Regions from separate parts of the Rothia sp. 11273D007AR genome, predicted to be linked through region 2. Evidence: riboswitches for the same ligand, from Rfam matches in the RefSeq annotation. Region 2 holds a riboswitch; each other region holds the start of a gene.
What was found. A riboswitch is a leader RNA that binds a small molecule or an ion and turns the genes downstream of it on or off. The one in region 2 is predicted to bind S-adenosylmethionine.
Positions count from the first base shown of each region.

Region 1: linked by a shared signal. The riboswitch ahead of ACED88_RS00425 (O-acetylhomoserine aminocarboxypropyltransferase/cysteine synthase family protein) and the one ahead of ACED88_RS03290 (nuclease PIN) in region 2 are both predicted to bind S-adenosylmethionine.
Region 3: linked by a shared signal. The riboswitch ahead of ACED88_RS07260 (ABC transporter ATP-binding protein) and the one ahead of ACED88_RS03290 (nuclease PIN) in region 2 are both predicted to bind S-adenosylmethionine.

Region 1 covers NZ_JBPPWJ010000001.1:90,994-96,266, reverse strand. The annotation lists gene metX (homoserine O-acetyltransferase MetX) at 1-652, opposite strand, end outside; gene ACED88_RS00425 (O-acetylhomoserine aminocarboxypropyltransferase/cysteine synthase family protein) at 667-2,013, opposite strand; SAM riboswitch class IV at 2,135-2,252, opposite strand; gene ACED88_RS00420 (S9 family peptidase) at 2,391-4,574, shown strand; gene ACED88_RS00415 (hypothetical protein) at 4,583-5,273, shown strand, end outside.
Region 2 covers NZ_JBPPWJ010000004.1:79,471-84,743, forward strand. The annotation lists gene ACED88_RS03275 (cell division protein PerM) at 1-1,433, opposite strand, end outside; gene ACED88_RS03280 (SDR family NAD(P)-dependent oxidoreductase) at 1,546-2,319, shown strand; gene ACED88_RS03285 (plasmid stabilization protein) at 2,531-2,962, opposite strand; gene ACED88_RS03290 (nuclease PIN) at 2,959-3,174, opposite strand; SAM riboswitch class IV at 3,210-3,337, opposite strand; gene ACED88_RS03295 (DEAD/DEAH box helicase) at 3,488-5,273, shown strand, end outside.
Region 3 covers NZ_JBPPWJ010000010.1:101,305-106,577, reverse strand. The annotation lists gene ACED88_RS07270 (ABC transporter permease) at 1-244, opposite strand, end outside; gene ACED88_RS07265 (aliphatic sulfonate ABC transporter substrate-binding protein) at 247-1,287, opposite strand; gene ACED88_RS07260 (ABC transporter ATP-binding protein) at 1,296-2,102, opposite strand; SAM riboswitch class I at 2,107-2,200, opposite strand; SAM riboswitch class IV at 2,402-2,502, shown strand; gene ACED88_RS07255 (LLM class flavin-dependent oxidoreductase) at 2,611-4,077, shown strand; gene cls (cardiolipin synthase) at 4,173-5,273, opposite strand, start outside.

The DNA.
Region 1 (5,273 bases), on a different contig from region 2:
GGCGGATCGCCAGGTTTTGCATGTGACCCCAGGCGATTTGTTCGGCGGTGGCGGCGGGGCCGGAGGCGATGACGGCGCAGGAGCGGACGAGCTCGGGGTAGGTGACGGCCCATTCGGCGGCGCGGGCACCGCCGAGGGAGCCGCCGATGACGTGGTGGAGGGAGGTAACGCCGAGCTGGTCGAGCAGGCGTTTTTCGGCGCGGACGCCGTCGCGGATGGTAACGAGGGGGAAGCGGGAGCCCCAGGGTTTTTGTTCGGGGTCGATACTGGCCGGGGCGGGTGAGGCTGGGCCGGTGGTGCCGTAGCAGCCGCCGAGCATGTTGGGTGAGATGACGAAGTATTTGTCGGTGTCGATCACGCGGCCGGGGCCGACGGCGGTGGGCCACCACCCGGCGGCTTCGGCGTAGGCGCGGTCTTGCTCGCTGGCGTCCGCCCCTACTCGCCCTGCCGAGACGTGGGTGTCACCGGTCAGGGCGTGCAGGATCAGAATGGCGTTGTCGCCCGCCTCGTTGAGGGTTCCCCAGGTTTCGTAGCCGATGGTGACGTCGGGCAGCACTGCCCCTGATTCGAGGGTCAGGTCGCCGACTTTGGCGTAGGTGAGGACGCCGTCGGTACGGTTGGGGGTGGTCTCAGCGGGGCGGGCGGTCGTCATTGGGCTACCTTTCCTTAGCGGATGGCGGTGAAGCCGAGTTCGAGGTCGGCGAGGATGTCGTCGATGTGTTCGATACCTACCGAAAGGCGGATGAAGGCGGGGTTGATGCCGATAGCTTCAAGCTCTTCGGTGGTGGACTGGCTGTGGGTGGTGGACGCCGGGTGTACGGCCAGGGAGCGCACGTCACCGATGTTGACCAGCAGGGAGTGCAGGGAGAGGGAGTCCACGAATTTCTGGGCGGTTTCGGCGTCGGCGTCCTTGAGGGTGAAGCCGAGGACGGCGCCAGCACCCTTGGGCAGGTACTTTTGGGCCAGTTCGTAGTAGGGGGAATCGGGCAGGCCGGAGTAGGTGACCGATTCGACCTGGGGGTGGTCTTTGAGGAACTGGGCGACTTTGAGGGCGTTCTCTACGTGGCGTTCTACGCGCAGGGAGAGGGTTTCAAGGCCGATGGCGATGTTGAAGGCGTTGGTCGGTGAGATGGAGGAGCCGAGGTCGCGCAGGAGGGAGACGCGGGCTTTGAGGATGTAGGAGAGGTTGACTCCGAAGGCACCGTCCGCGCCGAGGTCGCGGGCGTAGACCAGGCCGTGGTAGCTTTCGTCGGGCTGGTTGAAGAGGGGGTACTTGTCGGGGTAGGCGCCGTAGTCGAAGTTACCGGAGTCTACGATGACGCCGCCGACCGAGGTGCCGTGGCCGCCCAGGTATTTGGTGGCTGAGTGGATAACCACGTCAGCGCCGTGCTTGATGGGGTTGAGCAGGTAGGGGGTGGCAATGGTGTTATCAACGATGAGGGGCACACCGACCTCGTGGGCTACACCCGAGATAGCCTCGATGTCGAGTACGTCGCCGCGGGGGTTGGGCAGGGTTTCTGCGTAGAAGGCCTTGGTGTTCTCGCGGGCTGCTGCTCGCCAGGACTCGGGGTCAGCAGGATCGTCAACGAAGGTGGTTTCGATACCGAGGTTCTTGAGGGTGTACTTGAGCAGGTTGAAACTGCCGCCGTAAAGGGAGGGGGAGGCAACGATGTGGTCCCCGGCACCGGCGATATTCAGGATTGCGAAGGTGGACGCTGCCTGGCCGCTGGCCAGCAGCAGGGCGCCGACGCCGCCTTCGAGGGCAGCGATACGGTTTTCAACGGCTTCCTGGGTGGGGTTGTTGATGCGGGAGTAGATGGGGCCCAGCTCTGAGAGGGCGAAGCGACCTGCTGCCTGGGCGGAGTCCTTGAAGACAAAGGACGTGGTCTGGTAGATGGGTAGGGCACGGGCGCCGGTTGCCGCGTCGGGTTCCTGGCCTGCGTGAATCTGCTGGGTTTCGAACTTCCAGCCGGTGGGATTGGAGGGGGTGGGAACGGTGTTCTCGGTGGTCATGCGGTTACTCCTAGGGAGGTCGTTGTTTCAGTGTTCAGTTGAAACGGGCCGCATGCCGTATCTTCCGCCCGGGTAAGGAGGAAAAGAATCTGATGCCCTCGCAGAAGATAGAGGCACATCGGTCCCGCGCTTGCGTACCTGGTTCTCGGTGGGTACGCCCGGTCATCACCCAGGGCACCCCACCGCGAGTGGAGGGTTGCCGACCAGCTAGCTGGGGCTTAGCGCTGGTTCTCTTGACCTGTCTCTAGTCTGGCTGGCTCACCCGGGGACCGTCAAGAAAGGGCTCTAAAGTTTCAGCATGTGTCCTTGTATTGCGTACGTTACGTTCTATGAGCGTCATTTAGAATGGTGGGAAGCGAGTTTTTACGAAAGGGCTGATGATGTCTCTGACTCCTCCTCTTGCCAAGCGTGTACCCGTTGAGCGCACCCATCACGGTGATACTTTTGTTGATCACTATGAGTGGTTGCGCGATAAGGAAAGCGCCGAGGTTCTAGAGTATCTACGCGCTGAGAACGCCTTTACCGAGGCGGTCACAGAAGACCAGCAGCCCCTTCGGGACGCTATTTTTGAAGAGATTAAGGGGCGCACCCAGCTCACCGATATGTCGGTGCCCTCGCGCCGCGGGGCCTGGTGGTACTTTAACCGCACGGTTGCCGGTGAGCAGTACCCGGTCATGTGCCGCGTCCCCGCCCTCACAGAGGGCAGCGTTGAAGAGCGCTACCAGCCGCCGGTCGTCCGCCCCGGTGAGCCGCTTGACGGCGAGCAGGTCGTATTGGACTGCAACGAGTTTGCCCGCGACATGGCCTTTTTCTCCCTGGGTTCCTTCCAGGTCACTCGCGACGGCTCCCTGCTGACCTTCGGTGTTGATGACTCGGGCGACGAGCGCTACACCCAGTACTTCAAGAACCTCGATACCGGTGAGATTCTGGAGGAAAAGATTGAGGACGTCTTCGCTGGTGCTTTCTTTGCCTCCGGCGCTAAGCACCTGATCTACTCGGTAGCCGATGAGTCCTGGCGCCCCTATGAGGTGCGTGCCCACGCTATCGGCACCAGTGCGTCTGAAGATTTTGCCCTCTACCGCGAGGACGACAACGGGCTCTGGCTGGGAGCCGGGATGTCGTCCTCCCGAACCCACGTGGTCATTACCTCTTCAAACTCCGAGTATTCAGAGACCCGCATTATTAACATCCACGAGCTGGGCCAGCTAGAGCCCACGCTCATCATGAAGCGGGACGCCGGCATCGAGTACTCCACCGACGTTATCGATGTGGAGGGCACCGGCTACCTGGTCATCGGCCACAACCACGAGGCCCCCAACGGCGAAATCGTGCTGGCTCCCCTGCGGGAAGAGTACGTACCCTTTGCCGACTTCAAGGCCAGCTGGATTCCCCTGGTGCCCCACCGCACGGACGTCCGCCTAGAGGGTTTCAAGTTCTCCCGCAACCATCTGGTCCTGATGGCCCGTGAGAACACCACCGTCAAGGTGTTTGTGGCCCCGCGTACCGCGCTCGCGGAGCAGGTGGCTTCTGCCCACCCCCAGGGCATTGACCTCTATGAGCCCGGCGGCTTCACCGAAGAGCTCTACACGTCAGCCTTCTCCGGTGTGAACATCATGTCTCCGGTTATCCGCCTGAACTACACCTCCTACCTCACCCCCAGCAGCGTCTACGACTACTTCCCCGATACCGACGACCTCGTGCTGCGCCGCCGCACCCCCGTCATCGGCTACGAGCCCGAGAACTACACCGCCTACCGCATGTGGGCACCGGCAGCGGACGGAGCCATGATTCCGCTCTCCGTCATGCACCGCGCCGACCTCGATAAGGCCCAGGAAAACCCCCTGATTCAGTACGGCTACGGGTCCTATGAGTCCTCCATGGACCCCTACTTCTCCACCGCCCGCCTCAGCGTGCTGGACCGCGGCGTCATCTTCGTCGTCGCCCACATCCGCGGGGGCGGCGAAATGGGCCGTGCCTGGTACACCGAGGGCAAGAAGCTGGCCAAGAAAAACACCTTCACCGACTTCATCGACGCCACCGACTTCCTGGCCTCCCAGGCCTGGGTGGACGCTGCCCGTATCGGCATCATGGGTGGATCAGCCGGCGGCCTGCTCATGGGCGCCGTCGTCAACATGGCTCCCGAAAAATACGCAGCCTGCCTGGCCCAGGTCCCCTTCGTAGACGCCCTCACCACCATTCTCGACCCCAACCTGCCGCTCTCAGCCCTGGAATGGGAAGAATGGGGCAACCCCATCACCGATAAGGAGGTCTACGACTACATGAAGTCCTACACCCCCTACGAAAACATCCGCCCCGTCAAGTACCCGGCCATTGCAGCTGTTACCTCCCTCAACGACACCCGCGTCTTCTACGTTGAACCGGCCAAGTGGGTAGCAGCCCTGCGCGAAACCATTGACCCGGCCTCCCCCACTCCCCTGCTCAAAATTGAGATGGACGGCGGCCACGGTGGCGGCTCAGGCCGCTACACCGCCTGGCGCGAAATCGCCTGGGACTACTCCTTCCTGCTCACCCACCTGGGTGCCACTAGCGTCACGGAGTAAACCCGCTCATGCCCCCGTCCGCTGATCTAGTAGATCTCACCCCGCGCGTCCCCCACGAAATCTTGCTCTCCCTGCTGAATAAGCCGCCCTACCGGGAAAAGTGGATGCGGCACGTGCAAAGACGCCGGGGTAACTCCATCAACCAACGAGCCGTAGCCACCTTCATCGCCTACGAGCTTTCTGACTACCTCGACCAGGACATCGACCCGGCCACCATCAAAGACCGGGTCTCGCGCGCCCTCAACGGCGAAGCGATTTCGGACGCCACCGCCCACATGTTCATCACGGCCTTCGAGTTCACAGCGGCCGAGGCAAGAGAACTCCAGCGTGCCCTCTCGACCCACAGCCTCAGCCGAAAGCTCGCCCAGCGGGCAGAGACCCTCACCAGCGCCGAACGCACCATTGACACCCGCAACTACACGTCGCTCTCCACCCTGATGGACGGCCATGTCGACCGTTTCGGGTTCATGCGCCACTTCATCGTCACCGAGATTATCCGCTCTGAAGTTGATGAGCTCACCCTCATCTCTCCACGCTTCGAGTCCACAGATTCCACCGCCACCCTTGTTGAAGGTGGCGAACTCATCTCTATGAACGAGCATGAACGCGCCCATATCCATCACCAGGACAACACCATGTGGCAGTTAGCCATCAGGACGCCCTACCCTATTCGCTACGGACAGGTACACCAGATCCGCT
Region 2 (5,273 bases):
TGCTCGGTATCGGGCTGGGCGGCGTCCGGCTGGTCAGCCCCTGCCTTTTCTGCCTTGCGCTGGGCGCGGGCCGCTGCCTTCTGGGCCTTAGCCTCGGCGCGGGCGGCACGCTTCTGTTCGCGGGTGGGCTTGGCCTGGGCAAAGCGCTCCAGTTCACCGGAGGTGTCGCGCACCAGCAGGTGGGCAAGGCCCAGCCCCAGCATGGTACCGGCCGCCAGCAGCACGGCAGAGAAGGCCCCAAAGATGAGGGGGTGCGGGCCGATAGCCGTGAAGCGTCCCAGCCCCAGTGACCCGTTAGCGGCCCAACCCAGCAGGGTGGTCAGCAGGAAGGTCGGCAGCAAGGTCAGGACGGCAAGCCCCAGGGTAGAGAGGGGCCAGGACAGCCAGCGGAAGCGAATCTTGAGGGAAAGCCACTCGTCAAAGTGGTTTTCACCTTCGCGGAAGAACCACCAGCCGCCCAGGGCACCTGCGGCTAGGGGCACAGCAAGGGCCAGGTAGCCCCAGGGTTCGGACGCGTGCGGCAGCGCCCCCAGCACCGGCAGGGAGGGCATGACCCCCACGTTGGTGCCGGTCAGGTCAACGGAGGTGCCGGTGCCCAGGGCAAAGCCCGCGCCGGAGCTCCACGCCATGGAGTAGACCACCAGGTTCACGAGCAGACCCAGCTGCAGCAGGGTTAGGGCTAGGCCGCCGACGGCACCAGCGTGCAGGGTCTGATAAAGGGAGACCACGTCGTCCCAGTGCCAGAAGAGGGTGACGACCAGCAGCAGGGCGCCACCGGCTACAAAGGCCAGTACGCTCACCAGGGCCGCCCTCAGCAGGGCCCAGACGTAGGAGCCTGCCCAGCGGGAATACTGGCTGAATTTCTTCACCCAGTCAGCCGCGTTCACACCGATCATGGCGGCTAGCGAGCGCGATTCGGCGTACCCGCCCAAGATGATGCCCAGGGTAGCTACCCAGAGGGGTACCAGTGCGGCAAGGACGGGTGAGGTGGAGAAGAAGTCGTTGGTGGATAGCAGGCTCACCCCGGCGCCCACCACGGCGTAGGCGAGAAGACCACCGGCCAGGGGTTGCCAGAACTGGCCCTCGTAGCTGGCGCGGGCCAGGCGGCGGCCGGAGCGGTAACAGAGGGCTAGGGGGATCAGTGTGAGGCCCAGGGGTACCAGGCTCATGGTTCCGGTCACCGCTGAGAAGACCCCCTGCTCGGGGATATTCATGTTCAGGGGAACGCCGTGAACCAGTAGCCACAGGTGCCCGGCCACAGAGACAGCACCGGCTAGGGTACCGCTGCTGTTGAAGCCGTTGGTGTACCAGACCGCCACCAGAAGCAGGACGACGGTGAGGTAAGAGGCCAGCGCAACGAGGGCAAGTTCAACTGAGCCCTGCAGCCACAGGGGCATAGGGAGGGAACGTTTGGGGTGAGCGGTGGTATTCATCGTCTTTCATCATGTCATGTTTCTCTGTTGTGTGCCTGATGGCTCCGGTATACAGGGTAAGAGTGCGGTGAAGATAACCGGCCCAGCTCGCCCCGGCTGTAGAGTGGGAGCCATGAGCAGTGAAACTTCGTATGTGATGATCACCGGCGCTTCGGCAGGTATAGGCGCCGAGTTTGCCCGCCAGTATGCAGCAGCCGGGTACAACCTGGTACTCACCGCCCGGCGGGTCGAGACTCTAGAAGACCTAGCAGGCCAGCTGCGCGACAGGTACGCGGTAGATGTTGAGGTAATCCCTGCCGATTTGCTGGTGGAGCAGGACGTCGCCCGCCTAGTTAAGCGCCTACAGCAGGTTGAGCGCCCCGTTGAGATACTGGTCAACAACGCGGGTTTCGGTCTCGGCAAGAGCTTTGATGCAGCACCCGTAGAACGCCACCTAGACCAGGTCGACGTACTGGCCAGGGTCCCGCTCCAGCTCATGCACACGGCGATTGTTGCCATGCTGCCGCGCGGGCGGGGCCGCATTATTAACGTTGCATCAGTGGCAGCCTTTACCCCCGGCGGCACCTACTCAGCGGTTAAACGTTTCCTCGTGGTAGCCTCAGAATCGGCCCACCTGCAGTATTCACATCGGGGTATCCATGTAACGGCCCTATGCCCGGGTCTAACCCGCTCAGAGTTCCACGACGCCATGGGCCAGGGCGAGCCCCGCCTACCGGACTTTTTATGGCTGAGCCCCCAACGGGTTGTTGCCGAAGGTATCGCTGCGGTCACGGTAGGTAAGCCGATCTGTGTGCCGTCCTTACCCTACAAACTAACGGTCGCAGCCGCACGGGTGCTACCCCGCCGGCTGGTGGCAGCTGCGATAGCGAGAACGCGAGACTATTAGATAAGGTTCCGCAGGCTCACAGCGAAGCTGCTGGCTCGGATGAAGTGAGCGGGTGCGAGCGCGCGAGCACGCAAGAGCGAACGGAATCCGCCGTTAGGCGGGGCGTGAGGGTCAGGCTTGCGCCTATTCCGCCCGCAGATTTGTTTCCTCGCGCGCTCGGAATCTGCTGGGCTCCATCGAGCGTGAGCCTGTGGAACCTATGTTGCGGGCTCTAGTCTTCCCAGGGATCCACCGCCGGGACGCCCCAGGACTTATAAATCTCGGCCTTGCTCGAAATAATCTCAAGCTGGTGGACGGTCGCGGTGGCAGCCATCAGGCCCTCAAGGGCTGCTGTGGCGAGGGGGGCGGGGCGCTGCCCACCCACCAGGTGGAGATGCTTCTCGGCGTGGCGTCCGGCCCACTCCAGTGATACCTTCGCATCGACTTCTAGTACGTGAGAGTCGAAACGATCCATGAGCTCAGCGAGCCAGCGTTCGGTTTCTGGGTAGGGGTAAAGCCCCTTGAGTTCACCGAGGCTGAGCACCGAGATGTACATGGTGCGGTAGGAGCGGCGGCGCAGGCAGTTCACTACCTGCGGGTGCGGGTTGGCCTTGCGGATCTCAGCAAGGACATCGGAATCGAGAAGCAGACCTACCTGGCTCATGCAGCTTTCAGAACACCGTACTCAGTTGCAGGGATACCGCTGGGGTTGGGGGCCAGCAGGAAGTTGAGGAATTCGCTGCGCTCGTTGGAGATGCGGGTGTAGTCCTGGATGCTCATTGCGGTGTAGCCGCCGCGGGCGGGTACAGAGGCAGCAGAGATGTTCTTCTGAACGGTGATGTGAGGACGGTGGGCGTGAGGTCGAGCGTTTGACATGCCGTCGTTGCGCGTAAAGTGCGCATTCCTTTCGAAACTTGCTCTTGCCTGCACCAAACAGCGCCGAAATGCGCGATGCAGACCGCTTCGTCATCCGAGCCACCCGTGAACATGGGGTTGGCGTTCAACCAAAGTCGGAGCTTGACAGTTGAATCTCTTGAAGCTGGTAAAAGCATAACCCGCTGTTGGCGCTTCTGTAAACACCGGTCTCAGAAATTTTTCTTACTGTGACGAACCAGCCCGTGGGCACTGTGGGTAAGGCGGTGCGATACGCTAGAAGACTAGGTATTTGCTCTGTTGTGAAGGTGCGCCTGTGTCTACTTCTTTCCCTGAAATCCCGGTGACAGCCCCCGCCATTATTCGGCAGGTGGGCTCTGGTGCCTACACGCGGGGGCAGCGGTATATGCGGGAGGGTAACGTCATTCGTTACACCTATGACGAGCAGGCGCGGGTGCTGGAGGGGCAGGTGGCTGGCTCGGGTTCTGCCCCCTACACCGCGAGGGTGGCCTTCCCCGCGGAGGTCACCGCAGGCTCCTATGCTTTTTCGGCGACCTGTTCCTGCCCGGTGGCCCACAACTGCAAGCACGCGGTGGCGCTGATGCTGACCGCAATCGACCGTACGGCCAAGGCCAAGCGGGCTATGACGGCATCCTCAAGTACCTGGAAGACCACAGCGAGCACCGACGAGAAGGTACAGGAAATCCTGGAGATGGCCGATACGGTGGGCCTGCAGCGGGCCGCGGATTTGCTGCGGGAACACCGGGGTGAGCAGGCGAGTGCCGGTACCGAAGAGCAGGCGGACGCCGGTGCTCGGGCTGGGCAGTCCCTGCCGGCTTGGCGGCGGTCCCTGGCCCACTCTCTTGCTGCCCGCCCCAGCTACGATAGCCGCAATCACCGGGTGACCGGTGCCCTTGATTTGCGTCTGGTGGTGCCCGGTAAGTACGGGTGGACCAAGAACATCGGGGCGCCCCGCGTATCGCTTGAAGCCCGGCCCCTGATGATGGGGGCCCGCGGCAAGTGGATTAAGGGCGGTTTGAGCTGGGAGAAGTTTTCGGGCTCTGCCGCCGGGTCGGCAGGAACCGGTCTGCTCCCCGAGCACGCGGCCTGGTTCAATGAGTTTTACGCGGTGATTCGGGGCTCCCAGTCCATCTATTCCTCCCACCGCGACTGGGCTTCTATCTCGAATGTGGATTCTTCCCTGCTCTGGCAGATGCTGGAATCTGCTAGCGAGGTGGGTCTGTCTGTCCTCTTAGACGGCAAAGAAACCGGTCTGACTATCGCGAGCGCTCCCCAGGTTGAACTGGCCCTTGAACCGGTACCCGAGCGGGGGTCGTCCGCCGATGCCCTGCGCCTGACTCCCCTGCTCCGCTGGGGGGCCTACACCCTGCCCGCTAGTTTTACCCACAAGCTGGGCAATAACCGGCAGGGCTTTATCGCCCTGGGCGGGGCGGCCCAGGAGGCCTATGTGAAGGCTGCAACCGCAGCCCGCTGGGAGTCCACCCTGCCCTCGGCTCTTGCCCAGGCTGAGGACGTAGCGCCCGCGGACCGCCCCTCCTGGCTCACCGCCGACTCCGAGCTGGTGCTCATTCCCCTAGCTGAGCCGCTGGATGCGGTTGCCGAATCCCTGATATCCGGTGAGCCGGTCACCGTTCCGGCTACCGATGTCCCCGCCTTCTTTGCCGACTACTACCCTGCCCTCACTCGGGCACTGCCCATCTCAACGAGCAGCGAAGATCTTGAGCTGCCGGCCGTCCGCATGCCCACCCTGGTGCTGAGCATTGCCTTTGACGAGCCGGGCCCGCCCTTCACCGCCCATACCGGCTGGCACTGGGAATACCCGGTCAACCCCACCGGCGATGACAGTGATTTTCTCAGGCTTGATGCCCTGGGCTACCCCGGCGAAGACCGGGCCGATGTGCGCGATACCGCCCACGAGTACCGGGTGCTCAAAGAGGTCAAGAGGATCCGCCCGGGCATTCCCTTCACACGCCACTACACCGAGAACTGGGGCACCCGCACCCTGCTGGAAACCTACCTGCCCGACTACGAGCAGATTGAGGGTGTGCGCGTTGATGTGACCGGGCCCCGCCCCGAATTCC
Region 3 (5,273 bases), on a different contig from region 2:
CTAAATCAAGGGCAGCGGCAACCACCTTCGAAGGGGCAGGGAGCTGCACCGCGCTAAAGACTCCGGCGGTGCTCAGGTACTGCCAGAGCGCCAGCAGAACCAGGGGAAGCAGGGCGCCGAGCCAGGGTGCCCAGCGGCGGGTGAGCAGGGGGCGGCGGGGTACCTTCGCGGACGCCGGTGTTTCGGTGCGCGCCAGGCGGCGGTGGGTCGCCGGTTGGGTGGTGAGATCAGAGGTAACTGACATGACTACTCAGCCACCAGGGTTGAAATGCGGGCGGGGTCGGCCTTCTGGGCAAAGGTGTCGTTGACGATACTGCCCAGGGCGGTGTCTACTTCGCCCTGTGAGGCAACGTCGCCGGATTCAACCAGGTAGGGGCCGACCTTCTCCAGCACGGCGAGCTGCTTGTCGCCGGGCACGTTGTCGATATCCAGGTAGGTGCGGCCCCAGACGACCTGGGCGGTTTCAAGCTCAATTCCGGAGCCGTCTGCCAGGATCTGCACGGCCTCTTCTTCGTTGGCGAGTGCCCAGTCGCGGGCGTATTCGTAGACGTCAACGATGGTCTGGGCGGCTTCGGGGTCGCTCTCGATGAAGTCCTCGGTGGCGTTCAGGAAGCCGTAGGTGTTGAAGTCGACGTTGCGGTAGAAGAGGGTGTTGCCGTCCTCAATTTCGGCGCTGGCCATGATGGGGTCAAGACCGCTCCAGGCATCTACGGTGCCCTGGTTGAGGGCGGTGCGGCCGTCGGCGTGCTGTAGCTGCTCGATGGTGACTTCATCGGGTGACACACCTGCTTCTTCAAGAGCCTGGAGCAGGAAGAAGTAGGGGTCGGTGCCCTTGGTGACGGCTACCTTTTTATCGGCCAGGTCTTTCACCGATGAGATACCGGTGTCGGTGCGGGTTACCAGAGCTGACCACTCGGGCTGGGAGTAGAGGTCAATCACCTGAATGGGTGAGCCGTTAGAGCGAGCCAGTAGGGCAGCTGAGCCCGCGGTGGAACCCACGTCAATCGCACCGGAGCGCAGGGCCTCATTAGCCTTGTTCGAACCGGCTGACTGTACCCACTCGACATCCTTACCCTGCTCCTGCAGGGCGGTCTCTAGCCAACCCTTTTCCTTGATAATCAGGGAGAGCGGGTTGTAGGTGGCGTAGTCGATGGTGACGGTGGTGTCGCCCGCTGCTGCAGAAGTATCGGCGGTAGAAGCGTTTTCCCCTGCCAGACACCCGGTCAGTAGTAGGGTGCCGGTTGCGAGCAGGGCAGAGGTGGTGGTGAGACGAGAAATGAGTGACATGTGTATTCCTAGTGTTCTTCAACGCCGAGTTCGGCCAAAAGTTCTTTGCGCAGGGACGAGAGCGCGGGGTTGCCGCGGTCGCGCGGGCGGTGATCGGGCACCTCCACGATGCGGGCAATCGTCGCGGGCGCAGCGGGGTCCGGCTTACCCAGCACAATCACCCGGTCTGAGAGGTAGAGGGCTTCTTCCACGTCGTGGGTGACCAGCAGGACGGTGGCCGGGTCGTGGGCATGAATATCGAGCAGCAGATCCTGCATGTTAATGCGGGTGAGGGCATCAAGGGCGCCGAAGGGCTCATCCAGCAGCAGGACGCCGGGGTTCCGCGCCAGCGCCCGGGCCAGGGAGGCGCGCTGAGCCATGCCACCGGAAATCTCACGGGGGCGGTGCTGGGCGTAGTCTGCCAGCCCCACGACGTCCAGAAGGCGGGCAACCTGCTCGCGGGCAACGTCCTTGGGGGTACCCTTGGGCAGACCCAGCGCCACGTTCTTTTCAACGGTGCGCCAGGGCAGCAGGCGCGGCTCCTGGAAACCAATAGCCACACGGGAATCGAGACCCCGTACCGGGCTGCCGTCAATCGTGACGGTACCGGCGGTCGCTGCCCCCAGGCCGGCAGCAGCCCGCAAGAGGGTCGACTTGCCGCAGCCCGAGGAACCAATAATCGAAATAATCTCACCGGGGTAGGCGGTAAAAGAAACGTTTTCAAGGACGGTGCGGGTCTCCCCGCGCTCGCCGATGAAGGTCTTGCCGACGGCATTGAAGTCGATTTCGCAGGCTGTGAGGGTGGTGGGGGTGCGTTCTAGCGTGGGTGCGCTCATGCTTTCTCCATCGTCTCTTGGCGTTAGCACCGACCCCTGGTGGAGGGAGGTTGCTGCGACGTCGTTGAGCCAAGTCTCTCGGTCGCTCTGGATGGTTAACGCTTTCAACGCTAGGGGCGTTTGTTGGAACCGGGCAAGAGTATGACGCGGTATTTCGCCTGGTTACGAGTGTGACGCAGTGGGTGAAACTGACCGGAACTCGCAGGTGAGCGTAACACTGCTCAACACGTGCCACAATGTGAAACGTAGCCTCAGATGCTTGCCTCTTGGCGGGCTGTGAGGGCTACACTAAATCTCAAGATCAAGAGTCCCAACGTCAAGCTCTGGCTAGTTGGGCGGCAACCCTCTCCCGTAGCGGGGTGCCCCAGATGAGGATCAGGCAGTAATGCAAGTACGGCGCACCCAGGCGCCACCTTCGCGAAGGCTCGGCGCCTTTTCCTTTGGGTAAGGACGCCGGCGGCAGCACGGGCGCGGAGGGCCAAGCACCACCTGTGAAAGGGCCCGGTTCATGACCGAGAAGAAGCGCATCGTCGTCAACGCCTTCGATATGACCACTACCAGCCACCAGAGCTTTGGCCTGTGGCGTCACCCCCGTAACCGTGCGGATGAGTACAACACCATTAAGTACTGGACCGACCTGGCCAAGGTCTGCGAGAAGGGTCTGTTTGACGCTGTCTTTATCGCTGACGTGGTGGGTGTCTACGATGTCTACAAGGATTCAGTAGCTCCCGTGCTGAAGGACGGCGCCCAGGTTCCTGTGGGTGACCCCTTCCTGCAGATTTCTGCTATGGCCGCTGTCACCGAGCACCTGGGCTTTGGCGTGACCGCCGCTGTGACCTACAACCAGCCCTACACTCTGGCCCGTTCCTACTCCACCCTGGATCACCTGACCGGTGGTCGCGTGGGCTTCAATGTGGTGACCTCCTACCTTCAGTCTGCTGCTGAGAACCAGGGTCTGCCCGGTCAGATTGACCACGATGAGCGGTACGAGATTGCCGAAGAGTTCCTCGACGTCTGCTACAAGCTGTGGGAAGGCTCTTGGGAGGACGGCTCTGTGCCCCGCGACCGTGAAAACGGTGTCTTTGCTGACCCCTCTAAGGTTCACCCCATCCTGCACAAGGGCAAGTACTTCCAGGTGCCCGGCATCGCCCTGACCGAGCCTTCACCCCAGCGCACCCCCGTGATTTTCCAGGCCGGTGCGTCCTCCCGCGGTCAGGCTTTCTCGGGCCAGCACGCCGAGGCTATCTTCATTACCGCCCTGCGCCCCCACCTGACCAAGGTGCTGACCGAGCGTATCCGTTCTGAGGCTGAGAAGGCCGGCCGCAAGCGCGATGACGTGAAGATTCTGGCTATGCTCTCCGTCGTTGTGGACGAGACCGATGAGAAGGCTCAGGCCAAGTACGCTGAGTACCTCAAGTACCAGAACGTTGAGGCGTCCCAGGGCATCATCGGCGGCTGGAGCGGCCTTGACCTGGATCAGTTCGATGAGGACGAGGCCCTCAAGTACGTTGAGACCGAGTCGATTCAGTCCTTCCTGACCCCCTTCACCCTGCAGGATAAGGAGAAGGAGTGGACCCGCAAGGACATCGCCGAGCACTGCGCCACCGGTGGTATGGGTGCGGTTCTGGTGGGTTCTCCCCAGACTGTTGCCGATGAGCTGGAGAAGTGGATTGACGAGGGCGGCCTGGACGGCATCAACCTGGCCTACCACGTTTCCCCCGGCTCCTTCGAGGACTTCGTTGAGTTCGTTGTTCCCGAGCTGCAGAAGCGCGGCCGCTACCGCACCGCCTATGAGGGCTCTACCCTGCGCGAGAGCCTCTTTGGTGAGGGTAACAAGTACGTGGACGAGCGCCACCCGGCTGCCAAGTACCGCGGTGCTTACGCGGGTAAGCCCTCCGCTGCCGACACCCCGGCTCGTGACTTCCTCAAGCTGGCGCTTGAGAACGCTGAGAAGGCTGAGGCCGCAGGCCACTAGGTCTTAGCGCTGTAAGGACGCCGCCCCGCACCTTCCTGCCAACGGGCAGGGGAGTGCGGGGCGGCGTCCTTATCTTCTTTAAGCCGTGCCGACGGTTAGAGCAGGGCGCTCCACAGGCGGCAGAGGTTCTCGGCAACCTTTTGGTGGTTGGGGCGGTTGACCCACTCGTCGTAGCGCAGGCGCTTGCAGCGGGAGATGTAGTCCCGGGCTACGCCTTCGAGTTCCTGCACCATAGCCTTGCCCACGATAAAAGTGGAGACCTCAAAGTTGAGGGCGAAGGAGCGGGGGTCCATGTTGGATGAGCCGATGAAGGTGATTTCGTCGTCCACAATCATGAACTTGGAGTGCAGCACGGTGGGGCCGGGGTACTGCTGAATGTTCACACCCGAGCGGAGCAGCTGCTCGTAGTAGGAGCGCTGCCCCATAATCGGCAGGAACTGGTCACCCTTCTCGCAGACAATCAGGGTCACGTCGATACCCGAGAGTGCCATGTTGGTCAGAGCCTGCAGCAGGGTCTCTTCGGGCACGAAGTAGGGCGAGCAGATAGTGATGCGGTCTTCTGCGTTGTAAATCAGGTGGTTGATCAGGCGCAGGTTGTTTTCGGTTTCGAACCCGGGGCCAGAGGGCACAATCTGGGCGAGCGGACGCTGGCCCTCCTGCCCTGCCTCGTCGTGGGCTTCGATGTCGGCGTCGATTTCATCGAGCAGAAGTTCCTTGGTCTCGGCGTACCAGTCGGAGACAAAGACCGCGTTGAGCTCGTGTACCACGGGGCCGGTGCAGAAGAAGGAGAGGTCCTTCCACTCTAGGCCCTTTTTGATGTTGCCCTTGAGGTTGTAGGTGCTATCGATAGCATTCTGGGAGCCGGAGAAAGCCAGCTCGCCGTCGATGACCACGATCTTGCGGTGGTTACGCAGGTCGGGGCGCTGCCACTGGCCCTTCCAGGGTTTGAGGGGGAGCATGAGCCGCCAGGGCACCCCTGCATCGTTGAGCTTGCGCTGGAGTTCCTTCCAGCGGGGGTACTTGCGGGAGCCGATATGGTCGATGAGTACATGGACCGCTACACCGCGCTGGTGGGCCCGCACCAGGGCATCCCAGAGGGGCTCAGTGGTGCTATCAAGGGCGGTGATATAGAACTCGAAGTGAACGTACTTCTTAGCCTGGTCGATTTTCTCGGCGATTTCCTGCAGGGCCGCATT